4 regions of the Pantoea sp. Ep11b genome follow, and region 2 is predicted to be linked to each of the others. Evidence: predicted binding sites of a transcription regulator. Region 2 holds the regulator's gene; each other region holds the start of a gene.
What was found. The regulator CRP, encoded in region 2, controls carbon source genes, mostly activating them, when cyclic AMP is high. The targets are predictions, from matches to a motif close to ATGTGANNNNNNTCACAT.
Positions count from the first base shown of each region.

Region 1 (3,253 bases), 710 kb from region 2:
ATGCCCTGCTCTACGCACTGCTGGAACGGCCGGGCGCGATCCTGTCGCGAGAGCAGCTGGAAAACCGCATCTACGGCTGGGGCGATGAGGTCAGCAGCAACGCCGTGGATGTGCTGATTCACGGCATGCGGCGCAAGCTCGACAATGATGTGATCCGCAACGTGCGCGGGCTGGGCTGGCGGGTACCGGCAATATGAAACCCTTCGCGTTTATGCGCTCTCTGCGCAATAAATTACTCTCTACGCTGCTGATGATTCATCTGCTGATGATCGGCGGCGTGACCTGGTATTTCTTCAGCTGCTACGGCGATATGGTCGGCACCATGAAGGACGATCAGCTGGCGAAAATCGCCGATGCCTGGTCCACCAATAAACAGATGCCCGCCCTGATGCCGATGCTTATCGCGCCGGATAAGGCGAAAAGCGCCTTTGTCGTCCAGTTGTGGGACGATCGGGGCCAGCTGCGGGCCAGCTCATGGCCGGAACTGGCGGCGCCGCTGCAGAATCAGCGCGGCTATCGCGATGTCTATGTGGGCCATTGCGACGACTGCGAATGGCGCATCTACACCCGGCCGGGGATGCCAGGCAGTGAGATCAGGACCATTCAGGTTATGCACAACCTCAGCTACATGAAGGCCTCGATGGTTAAGCGCGCGCTGTCGGCGATCGTGCCGATGATCCTGATGATGCCGCTTTCGCTGCTGGTGATCTGGCTGGTAGTCAGGAAGATCACGCGGGATCTGCAGGTCGCGTCGCGGCAGATCGCGGCACAGGAGACCCATCATCCGCATATCGTCTCACCGGAAGGCTTACCGGATGAGATCCTGCCGCTGGTGGCAGCCTATAACTCGCTGCTGAGCAAGCTGCGCGACGCCTGGTCGTCCCAGCGTCAGTTTCTGGAGGATGCCGCCCATGAGCTGCGCACGCCGGTGACCGCCGTGACGCTGCAGCTGGAGAACCTGCGCCAGCATATTCAGCCCGGCGAGGCGAGCCGGCAGTTCAGTCAGCTGGAAGCGGGCGTTACGCGCACCCGTCATCTGGTTACGCAGTTGCTTAACGTCTCCCGCCAGGATGACCAGAGTGTCATCGCCAGCGTTGAACATATCGAACTGGACGAACTGCTGAAGGAGAGCATCGAGCAGCTGATGGTGGTGGCGGATAAACGTGGCATCGATATTGGCTTTAACGGCTCCACACAGTATCGCCTGCAGGCCAGCCGCTCCGAGCTGCGCAGCCTGTTCGACAACCTGATTGGCAACGCCATGCTGCATACCCCGGAAGGCAGCCTGGTGGATGTTCTGCTGCATCGGGTCGCGGGCAGAACGGTGGTCGATATCGTCGATAACGGCATGGGGATGCCGGACGCTTTCATCGACCGCGCATTCGATCGTTTTACCCGTTCGCCTGACGTTAAAGCGCAGGGCAGCGGTCTGGGATTATCGATCGTGCGCAACGTCGCGCAGAAGTACCAGATGCAGGTCGCCCTTTCCAACTGCCTGTCGCCACAGGGTACCGTTTGTGGTTTGCAGGTTCGCGTCACCCTTCCCTGATCCCGCCCGTTTGATCACGAACCAGACAACGTAAACGGTTGCCTGGTTCCGTTCGATCCTGGTCATTATTGTGAAGCAAATCACAATTTAGCTGAATTGTAATGCAACACTTTTTGACAAACGTGAGCAAAATCTATTTTCTATCGAACTGTTACAGGCACGCTACGCGGGCTGAAAACGGCTGTTTTTGCTGAACCTCTTATTCCCCTCCAGGGGACCGATATCTCTCTGACTGCCTCTGCTGGGCGGCGGTCAAAAGCATGTGGCTGATGATAATGAAATTTAAAACGTTGATAGCGGGTGCCGCGCTGGCATGTTCACTGACCGGTGCTGCGCAGGCCGCTGAAAGCGATCCGCAGTATGTTTCAGACTGGTGGCATCAGAGCGTTAACGTGGTAGGCAGTTACCACACCCGCTTCGGACCGCAGTTCAATAACGACGTTTATCTGGAATATGAAGCGTTTGCGAAGAAAGAGTGGTTCGATTTTTACGGCTACCTCGACGTGCCTAACTTCTTTGGCGTGGGCAACAGCAACGCCAACGGCGTGTTCGACCACGGTTCACCGATGTTTATGGAAATCGAACCGCGCTTCTCTATCGATAAGCTGACCGGCACCAGCCTGGCCTTTGGCCCGTTCAAAGAGTGGTACTTCGCGAACAACTACATCTACGACATGGGCCGCAACAGCGATAATCGCCAGAATACCTGGTACATGGGCCTGGGCACCGATATTGATACGCACAGCGATGTCGGCCTGTCGCTGAACGTTTACGCGAAATACCAGTGGGAAAACTACGGTGCGGCGAACGAAAACAGCTGGGATGGCTATCGCTTCAAGGTGAAATACTTCGTGCCTATCACCACGCTGTGGGGCGGTAACCTGGGCTATGTCGGCTTCACCAACTTCGACTGGGGCTCTGATCTGAATGAGAAAGGGGGTGCATCACGTACCAGCAACTCCATCGCCTCCAGCCACATTCTGTCACTGGGTTACGATCACTGGCATATCTCTGCGGTGGCTCGTTATTTCCACAACGGCGGCCAGTGGGCTGATGGTCAGGAGCTGAACTTCGGCAAGGGCCCGTTTGAAGTGAAATCAACCGGCTGGGGTTACTACCTGGTGGCGGGTTACAACTTCTGATAAGCGCGGGCGGCGCAGTGTGCCGTCCGACATACCGACGCGCTGACCGGGAATTGAGCTTCCCGGTCAGCGCGTCTGTTTTCAGGCCTTGCAGATAAGCGCCACCCGTTTACGGCAATCAGTCCTGCGACTTCTCGACGTTGATACGCCAGGGAATGTTGAACTTGTCGATAAACATGGCGAAGCCGTCTGACCAGAAGGTCTCCTGCCACGGCGTCGTTACTTTGCCGCCTGCTGACAGTTTTTCAAACCAGGCTTTACCCTCTTCGACATCATCGGTGGAAAGGCTGACCGCATAACCGGCATGTTCAGACGCGGGCGGCTTCGCGGTGTCGCCATCGCTCAGCATCAGCTCACCATCACCAATGCGCAGCTGCGCATGCATGATCTTTTCTGGCGGCTGTGGCGCGGCAGACTGGTCACCGACCTGCTCACCCTGGTCCGGCATATCTCCGAACGTCATTTTGCCGAGCAGCTCACCCCCGGTTGCCTGCAGGTAAAAGTCGATAGCCTCTTCGCAACGGCCATAGAGAAACAGATAAGGACTGACTTGCATCTTCAC
Region 1 covers NZ_CP160631.1:766,719-769,971, reverse strand. Annotated here, with positions in the region: gene AB1748_RS03545 (response regulator) at 1-197, shown strand, start outside; gene AB1748_RS03540 (HAMP domain-containing sensor histidine kinase) at 194-1,549, shown strand; gene AB1748_RS03535 (nucleoside-specific channel-forming protein Tsx) at 1,825-2,691, shown strand; gene yjdN (VOC family metalloprotein YjdN) at 2,810-3,247, opposite strand.
Region 1: a site for CRP is predicted at 1,618-1,635, ahead of AB1748_RS03535 (nucleoside-specific channel-forming protein Tsx). Genes of this name have one in related genera too.

Region 2 (3,253 bases):
GGAGCAGGTTGATCTGCTGGTTGGCGTGGTCCCGATTGTAAACCTGGAGTGGATCCAGAAGCTGGTGCGCGACACCGGCGAGCGCGGCCACTCCCGTGAAGCGGTGATGGACTCGGTGGTCCGGTCGATGGAGGATTACATCAACTTCATCACGCCCCAGTTCTCCCGCACCCATATCAACTTTCAGCGTGTCCCGACCGTAGATACCTCCAACCCGTTCGCTGCCCGTGCCATCCCATCGCTGGATGAGAGTTTTGTGGTGATTCATTTCCAGGCGCTGGAGGATATCGACTTCCCCTATCTGCTGGCGATGCTGCAGGGCTCCTTTATCTCGCACATCAATACCCTGGTGGTGCCGGGCGGCAAAATGGGTCTGGCGATGGAGTTAATTATGGGCCCGCTGGTGAAGCGGCTGATGCAAGGCAAACGGATAGAGTAAGGGACGGCATGCGCAGGCTTCAGGAAGGTCGCTACAGGCAAAACCCGGACACAAAGGATCTGACAGCAGCCCATAAGCTCAACACGCAGGGAACCGGATCAGAAGAGGAAAGCGTCCCCCGCCAGGGACAGCGCGGGACGAGCGGTCAGGGACTGGCTCAGGCGACCTTCTGATCTGACCCGGTTCTCTGTGCAGGCACGGTCTTACAACAGCGTGCCGGCAACGTTAAAAATCCTGCGGCTATTACAGTTCAATCACTTCGTAGCTGTGGGTAATCGTTACGCCTTTACCCAGCATGATGGCGACCGAGCAATATTTTTCCGCCGAAAGATCGACGGCGCGTGAGACCGCTTTATCCTGGAGTGCTTTGCCACTGACGATAAAATGCAGGTTGATGTGCGTAAAGATTCGCGGCGCCTCTTCACGACGTTCTGAGGTCAGTTTTACTTCACAATCAGCCACATCGTTGCGGCCTTTTTGCAGAATTGATACCACGTCGATTGCGCTGCATCCGCCCGCCGCCATCAGCACCATCTCCATTGGGCTGGGCGCTTTATCCCCTGAATTGCCATCCATCAGGATCTGATGGCCCGATGAGGATTCTCCGAGGAATGTCAGCCCTTCTACCCATTTCACTCTTGCCTGCATGATTTTTGCTCCGGAATATGCTGTTTTGTCGTCAGAGTACGCTTTCCCCTGGTAAACAGCAATCCGGAGAAATCCGCCCGTAGCTGAAGCGAGACAACAGAAGACAGTCGGCTTAAGCTGTGCTACAAACAGTGCTGAAAATATTTTTCGTCACCCGATGACGAAGCCGGGAAGAATGATGCGCACTGCGCCTGATGCGGCCCGAATAATTTCCTGAAATGGAAAACGCTTGAAGCTTTCACCGCCTGACAGGGAAAACTGCCCCCTGTGTTTTGGGCACGATTACAACAGAGGATAATAGCGAATGGTTCTCGGCAAACCGCAAACAGACCCTACACTCGAATGGTTCCTGTCCCATTGCCATATTCACAAGTATCCATCCAAAAGTACGCTGATTCATCAAGGTGAAAAAGCCGAAACGCTTTACTACATCGTGAAAGGTTCCGTTGCGGTTCTGATTAAAGATGAAGAAGGCAAGGAGATGATTCTTTCCTACCTGAATCAGGGTGATTTTATTGGTGAGCTTGGCCTGTTTGAAGAAGGCCAGGAGCGCAGCGCCTGGGTACGTGCGAAAAGCGCATGTGAAGTGGCAGAGATTTCTTATAAGAAGTTCCGTCAGCTGATCCAGGTTAACCCTGATATCCTGATGCGACTCTCGTCGCAGATGGCGCGTCGCCTGCAGGTCACGTCTGAAAAAGTGGGTAATCTCGCTTTCCTTGACGTGACCGGGCGCATTGCACAGACCCTGCTTAACCTGGCGAAACAGCCAGATGCCATGACGCATCCCGACGGCATGCAAATTAAAATCACTCGTCAGGAAATTGGCCAGATTGTTGGTTGTTCACGCGAAACCGTGGGCCGTATTCTGAAGATGCTGGAAGATCAGAACCTGATCTCCGCACACGGCAAAACCATCGTCGTTTACGGCACCCGCTGATTCCTGTCACCCACGGCGTGATGGCAACATCACGCCGTTATTGTTTGTGCTGAGCCGATGTGGCGTCGAATAATCTACCACCCTGAAGTGAACTACGCCCTGCGGCAAACGCTGGTGCTCTGCCTGCCGGTGGCGCTGGGCTGGCTGGCGGGCGACCTGCAAAAAGGCCTGCTCTTCTCGCTGGTGCCCGCCTGCTGCAATATCGCTGGTCTGGATACCCCGCATAAACGCTTCTTCAAACGCCTGATCGTGGGCGGCAGCCTGTTTGCCCTCGGCAGCTTCCTGATCCAGTGGCTCACCCTGCAGGCGGTGCCGCTGCCGCTGATCCTGTTCGCCATGTCGCTGTTGCTCGGAGTAACCGGAGAGATCAGTCCACTGCATGGCCGTCTGCTGCCCGGCACCCTTATCGCCGCCATCTTTACCCTGAGCCTGGTGGGTCGCATGCCGATCTATGTTCCGCCCCTGCTCTATATCGGCGGCACGCTCTGGTATGGGCTGTTTAACTGGTTCTGGTTCTGGCTGTGGAAAGAGCAGCCGATGCGCGAGAGCCTGAGTCTGATCTACCGCGAACTGGCTAACTACTGCGACGCCAAATATACCCTGCTGACACAGCTGACCGATCCGGAGAAGGCCCTGCCGCCGCTGCTGGCTCGCCAGCAGAAAGTGGTCGACCTGATCAACACCTGTTATCAGCAGATGCATATGCTGTCGGCCAGCCGCGACCACAGTCATAAGCGGCTGACGCGCGCCTTTCAGGTGGCGCTGGATCTGCAGGAGCATATCTCAGTCAGCCTGCATCGGCCGGAAGAGGTGCAGAAGCTGGTGGAGCAGAGCCACGCCGAAGCGGTGATCCGCTGGAATGCCAAAACTATCTCGGCCCGGCTGCGGGTGCTGGCGGATAATATTCTTTATCACCAGTTACCCGAACGCTTTGCGATGGACAAGCAGCTCGGCGCGCTGGAGAAAATCACCTGGCAGCATCCCGACAACCCGGTCGGGCACTTCTGCCTCTATCACTTCAACCGGATTGCCCGGGTCCTGCGCACGCAGAAACCGCTCTATCAGCGCGACCTGATGGCCGACCGCCAGCGCCGCCTGCCGCTGCTGCCTGCCCTGCGCAACTATCTCTCCCTGCGCTCCTCGGCGCTGCGCACCGCCGGTCGTTTTGCGGTCATGCTGATGCTGGGCAGCGCACTGGCGCTGTTCTTCAACATTCCCAAGCCCTACTG
Region 2 covers NZ_CP160631.1:52,516-55,768, forward strand. Annotated here, with positions in the region: gene AB1748_RS00365 (phosphoribulokinase) at 1-439, shown strand, start outside; gene AB1748_RS00370 (OsmC family protein) at 683-1,087, opposite strand; gene crp (cAMP-activated global transcriptional regulator CRP) at 1,392-2,024, shown strand; gene AB1748_RS00380 (YccS/YhfK family putative transporter) at 2,082-3,253, shown strand, end outside.

Region 3 (3,253 bases), 1.1 Mb from region 2:
GCCAGGTTTCAGGGCGGCGGGATCAGCCAGCGGTTCATCGATGACGTTGATAATGCCCGGTGCGAAGCGTGCATCCTGCACCCGATCCAGCACCCGTAATTCGGCCTGAGGCGTGATGTTCATCGCCATAATGCGGCGCAGCGTGCTGGCACAGCCAATCACCACGGCAGGAATGCCATTCAGCTCACCTTCAGAGAGTGATTTGATAATGATTTCCGGACTGATGCCCGCCGGATCGCCCATGGTGATCGCAATAATTTTATTCACTCGACTTCTCCTCAATAAAACCAATGGCTGCTACCAGCGTATTTGCATCACCAAAGCCACCCGCTTTGGTCATCACCGGCAGAGTAAATTCACTGTTAAGCAGAACCCCGTGCGGCACACAGCCCGCCACCAGACCCTGAATGTTGAAGCCGCTGGCTCCCAGCGCCTGTGCGACAGCAATTGCCACGTCGCCGCCTGACAGATAGAGCGCATGCGGCAGCGCGGCGCGGCAGAGACTTAAGGTCATCTCACCCAGTAAGCGGCAGATCGCCTCGCCCAGTTGCTGACGCGTCAGGCTGTGCTGCTGGCAGAGCGCATCGATCGCGTGGCGCTGATCGCGATGCTGGCAGGTGCGGATCACCGTATGGCGACCGGCCCGCAGTGCGTCGGCCGCCTGCGCGATCCAGTGCGCCCGTTCCGGCCAGGCGGGCTGCTGAAACAGCTCGGCGATGTCCACCTCCACGATCTCAACGGTCCGCTGCTGCTGCAGGGCGGCGATCTGCTGCTGGGCGCTGTCGCTCATCGACCCCACCACCGCCAGCACCGGCCGGGCCGGGCGAAGCGAAAGTGCAGCGCCCAGCGCATCGCTTAATCCGGCGGCCCCGACCAGCAGCGGCTTCTCGCGCAGTTGCGCCGCCGCCGCGATCAGCCGCGCCAGATCGGCCTCATTTTCGGCATCCACCACCACCACGCCCTGCGCCGCGGCCAGTACGGCATCGAGCCGATCGCTGCGCAGCGTGGCGAGATCGATCTCCGCGCCCTCGATCTGCATCTGATCGAGGACGCGGGCGCTCTGGATCGGGGTTTTGGGATCGCTGGCAAATTCGGTCTGCGTCAGCAGACGCTGATCGACCCACACGCTGCCCTGCCGCGTAGTGCGGCCCAGGCGCGGCACGGCCGGAGCCACCAGCGCCAGGGTTTTGCCGCTGGCGCGCAGCGCCGCCGCCGTTTCTGCCCCGACGTTGCCGCGCAGCGTGGAGTCGATCTTTTTAAACAGCCAGCCCGTCTGAAACTGAGCCGCATGGTGCTGCACCACCTGCGTGACGCGCTCAGCCGCCTGCCCGGCACTGACGGCCCGGCTGTCGGTGCTGATCACCAGCACATCCGCCGCATCCGGCACCGACGTCCCCAGGCCAAACAGCACCTGCACGCGGGCACCCGCCTGGGCCAGTCCGCTGCCTGCATCGTTAGCACCGGTAAAGTCATCGGCAATAACCAGCACCGCTGTTTTCCACATTGATGCGTCCATCCTCACTCCTGTCAGGCCACTGTGGCTGCATTTGATTATAATCAATCATGATTGATTATATGTGAGCAAGTTCAAATTAATCGAAATCGATATGCCTTATAAATTTAGCCACACAGAGTGATTTAATTCGCAGTGCGCTGAGCAAAATTAATCATTTGCTCCGCCGCAACCGCAAAGAGGGGATGAAATGAACATTAACAGCACGGTGATCAGCGGTTATCAGGCGCTGAACGACATGCGCTATTTGCTGCAGGGGGTGTCGGCAGCGGTGGTGGTCACGGATCGAAACATTGAGGCGATTCCGGCGGTGCAAACATTAATGGGGCAACTGCGGGATCGGATTCCGCAGTTAAGCGTGGTCAACAGCGTCCCGCCCGAGCCGAGCCAGCACGATGTCGCCGCGATCATGGCCGCGCTTCCTCATCGGCAGGCCGATATGGTAATCGGCATCGGCGGAGGCAGCGTGCTGGATGTGGCGAAGCTGCTCTCTGTGCTCTGCCTCGAGGCCGCGCCGTCGCTCGACGCCCTGCTGGCAGGTGAAAAACCGCAGCGCCGCACCCGCTCAATACTGATCCCGACCACTGCCGGAACCGGTTCTGAAGCCACGCCCAATGCGATTCTGGCTATCCCGGAGAAGGAGACCAAAGTCGGCATTATCTCTCCGGTGATGCTGCCGGATGTGGTGGCGCTGGTACCGGAACTCACCACCAGCATGCCCGCCCACATCGCCTCTTCAACCGGGATTGATGCGCTCTGCCATCTGATTGAGTGCTTCACGGCCAACGTCGCCAATCCGGTCAGCGACAACTACGCACTGACCGGCATGAAGAAGCTGTTCGCCAGTCTCGAAACCACCCTGCGTGAACCAGACAATTTACAGGCGCGTCTGGAGATGCTCTGGGCCTCTTACTACGGCGGCGCCGCCATCGCCCATGCCGGTACGCATCTGGTGCACGCCCTCTCCTATCCGCTCGGCGGCAAATATCATCTGCCACACGGGGTCGCCAACGCCATTCTGCTGGCGCCCTGCATGCGTTTCGTCCGCCCGGCCGCGGTGAGTAAGTTTGCGCAGGCCTATGATCTGCTGCCCGATGCCGACAGCCGTTTAAGCGACGATGAGAAATCCCATGCGCTGGTGGACTACTTCACCGCGCTGGTTGAGCGGCTGCAGCTGCCCGCCAGTCTCGAAGCTCTGGGCATCAGCCCGGATCACCTGCCCTTCCTGGTGGAAGCAGCACTCGACGTTCAGCGTCTGATGAAAAATGTGCCGATGAGGGTCAACGCCGACGATGTGCGTGCCATCTATCTGACCCTGTTTCCTTCCTGCCAGGCGTAATGAGGTGTGTTATGAAAAAGAAAATAGAGGGCATTCTGACGGCCATCGTCACCACCTTTGACCGTGACGGCGCCTTTGACCCGGTGACGCAGCGCGAGCAGGTCAGACGGCAGATCAACGCCGGTAACGGGATCTTCTGCGGCGGCACCAACGGCGAATTCTTTGTCCTGAACGAGCAGGAGAAAATTGCCGTCACCACAACCTGCGTCGATGAGGCCAACGGCCGGGTGCCGGTGGTGGCGCACATCGGGGAGATTTCGACCCGCGAAACCGTCCGGCTCGGCCAGCAGATTGGCCGCCTGGGCGTGGATGCGGTGTCCGCGATCACGCCGTGGTTTGTTCCGCTGAAACAGCAGGAGCTGATTGACCACTATCAGCGCGTGGCGGATGCACTGACGGTG
Region 3 covers NZ_CP160631.1:1,115,057-1,118,309, reverse strand. Annotated here, with positions in the region: gene AB1748_RS05120 (D-threonate 4-phosphate dehydrogenase) at 1-267, opposite strand, end outside; gene AB1748_RS05115 (four-carbon acid sugar kinase family protein) at 260-1,516, opposite strand; gene AB1748_RS05110 (iron-containing alcohol dehydrogenase) at 1,704-2,852, shown strand; gene AB1748_RS05105 (dihydrodipicolinate synthase family protein) at 2,864-3,253, shown strand, end outside.
Region 3: a site for CRP is predicted at 1,576-1,593, ahead of AB1748_RS05110 (iron-containing alcohol dehydrogenase). Genes of this name have one in related genera too.

Region 4 (3,253 bases), 1.7 Mb from region 2:
TCTGCCGCACAGCAGCACAGACAATGCGCTGCTGCTGTTTATCCCGCTGCACCGGGCGGAGCAGCTGACGGCGCTGCGTGCGCTGGCGCTGATTTACGAGCCGCGTTTTTTCCAGCGTTATCGGGTTGAGCAGCCTGTGGGTTACGTGGTCAGCAGCCGTTATCTTCGCTGTGCCGATCAGGATGGCGTGATGTTTGCGCTGCAGTCGCCCGATTACAGCCCGCTGTCGCTGCTGCGCTACTGCCGCACGTTTCTGCGTTCCCTGACGGAAACCCTGGCGGATGCAGATCTGGATGCGATCAAAACGCGGCTGCTGAGCGAGCAGGCGGATCAGCCGCTGGCGCGGCTGCGGCATGAAAACGGTCTGGCGGAGCCGGACGCGGCGCAGATTGAGGCGCTGAGCCAGGCGGATCTGCAGCAGCTGCATCGCACGCTGATTCAGGACCGCCGTCGCTGGCGCGTTCTCTTCACCGGCGGCCCGGTCGCGTAGCGGCGGGGCAGAGTTGCTGAATTTATTTGAAAATTAACGACAAATCTCTTCACTGTCTATTCGTGCCAGAGTGAACCACACTCAGTTAACTTTTGTCCGCATAAGGAATTTATTGTGAAGAACGTTAAACGTATTGCACTGCCCCTGTCAGCCGTTGCCGCGCTCTATGCCCCGTTGTCCCAGGCTGAGGCGATGCACTATCAGCTGAACCCCGAGCATACGTCGGTAGTGGTGGCCTGGAACCATTTTGGCTTCTCAAATCCTACTGCGGATATCCCGGATGCAACCGGTACGCTGGTGTTTGACAAAGATCATCCGGAAGCCTCACGCGTTGATGTGACCCTGCCGGTCAGCAAAATCGACAGCCACGTTGCGGCGCTGACCAAAGAGTTTAAAGGTGCTAAGTATTTCGACACCGCGAAATACCCGACCGCGACCTTCCACAGCACCAAAGTGGTGGCGAAGGGTGACAACAAGTTTGACGTTGAAGGTAACCTGACCCTGAAAGGGATCACGAAGCCGGTTACCCTGCACGCTACGCTGAACAAGCAGGGCGAGCATCCGATGGTGAAGAAGCAGGCGATTGGTTTTGACGCCACCGGCACCATCAAGCGTTCAGACTTCAAGCTGGACAAATATGTGCCTGCGGTCAGCGACGACGTGACGCTGACGCTCTCTACCGAAGCCTACGCGAAGTAATCTGTCGGGGCGCTGCGGTTAACCATGGTGCCCCGGTTTTAAATCCTCATCCTCACACGACCCCGCAACCCCCAGTCACCTTACGTTCCGCTTTTTTTACACCCTGTCCGGCCGCCGAACCGGGAAAAATGAGGCGAAAATCACAATTTTGCAACATCACATCCTCTCCCGTTTATCGGCTCGCCACGGCCCGCATTACTGCGCAGGCGCTTTGCGTTAACTCCCTGATTTACATCATTTTGAAAACCTCTCTGTCCGATCGGGTTATGTGATTCCGCTCACAAATAACGGCCTGGTATTGCCGCTGTCAACCCGCCTGCCCGGAAAATACCGCACGTAACTGTGATCTCACCTGCAAATAGCCGACCCGCTTCCCGGAAGAATGACCTTCAGCAGATGAGGCCAGTGAGGAGCGGGAAAATGCGAATTGGAATGGTGATCAGCGGCGGCGATGTAACCGGTATAAATAATTTTGTTTTCCGGTTAGGGCATCTGGCGCAGGCAGAGATGGTGATATTTGACGGCGGCATTCCCGGGCTGCTGGCAAATAACCACCGTGATATCAGCGAACGCGATCTGCTCGATTTTTCCATCGCCTCAATTCCTGTGATGCAGTCAGGCCGCACCCAGAAAAAACTGGTACGCAGCGAATATGACGCTATTGCGCGCCAGTTAAAAAGCGCCCGGATCGATGTATTAGTGATGGCGGGTGGCGACGGCTCGCTGCAATTTCTGCATACGCTGTCGGAGTGGGGCGTAAATTGTTTTGGCGTCGGCATGACCATCGACAACGATGTTTTTGGCAGTGATTACACCCTGGGTTTCTCCACCGCCTGCGAACAGGTTTTAAAAGAGGTCGCGAAACTCCGTAATACCGGACGCGCCTTACCGGGCCGGGTCTTTATGCTGGAATTACTCGGCGGTTATTGCGGGGAGTTAACGCTGCAGTCTGCCATTAAATCGAACGCCGATATTGCGCTGATCCCGGAGTGTCAGATCCCCGTGCCTCAGCTGGCGCAGCGTATCACACAGCGGCTGGCGCAGCAGAACAGCGTCATTATCCTCTGTTCGGAAGGTTACACCCTGGAATATTCGCCCGGTTTCCAGGGCGCAATTGACACCCTGATCAAACAGCTGGAGCCACTGACTGGCGTGCGCATCCGCAAAACGATCCTGGGCTACGGACTGCGTAATGGCGACCCCACCTGCGAAGAGATCTATCAGGGCACCATTATGGCCAGTGAAGTGGTGCGATGTATTCAGTCAGGAATGCGGAATAAAGCGGTCATAATTAATGGCAGCAATAAACCCATTCCGATTGATTTAAAAAGCATGCAGAAACGCCTGGTCGATATTGACGGGCACCAATACAAACTCGCTAAACAACTCAATATATTGTGAGGAAAAAGACCATGCTGAAAATATTATGTGTCTGTGGTTGTGGATTAGGTTCCAGTTTCGCGATTGAAATGAGCGCGAAGGCCGTATTAAAAAAGCTGGAAATCGAGGCGGATATCGATCACACCACTATTTCAGAAGCAAATGCGTTTAAATCAGACATGATTCTGACACAGAAAGCCTTTGCCGATGTATTAAATGCCGACGCCAGTCCGGAACAGATTAAACGGGTCATTATTCTTAACCGGCTCACCGATAAAGCGGAAATTGAGCAGAAGATACTGGCGTTTTTAAAAGAACATAATCTCAAGGTCGCGGCTCATGAATAGTGTAATCGACTTCCTGGTAAAAGATCTGCTGGGGCAGGCCTCCATTCTGATCGCCTTTATTGCGTTGATCGGGCTGCTGCTGCAAAAAAAATCGGCCGGCAAGGTGATGGAAGGCACCTTTAAAACCCTGCTCGGCTTCTTAATTATGATGGCGGGTATCAATATTATCGTTGGTACGCTGACCTTCCTGAATACGATATTTACTCACGGCTTTGGTATGCGCGGCTACATCACCGATGTTGCCGCCATCGCCGGGCTGGCCAACCGTGAGCTGGGATCGGAGGTGGCGCTGACGCTGCTGGTGATTTTCATCGTGAATATCGTTATCGCGCGGCTG
Region 4 covers NZ_CP160631.1:2,275,388-2,278,640, forward strand. Annotated here, with positions in the region: gene pqqF (pyrroloquinoline quinone biosynthesis protein PqqF) at 1-490, shown strand, start outside; gene AB1748_RS10795 (YceI family protein) at 605-1,189, shown strand; gene AB1748_RS10800 (6-phosphofructokinase) at 1,610-2,590, shown strand; gene AB1748_RS10805 (PTS sugar transporter subunit IIB) at 2,602-2,916, shown strand; gene AB1748_RS10810 (PTS sugar transporter subunit IIC) at 2,909-3,253, shown strand, end outside.
Region 4: a site for CRP is predicted at 1,318-1,335, ahead of AB1748_RS10800 (6-phosphofructokinase). Genes of this name have one in related genera too.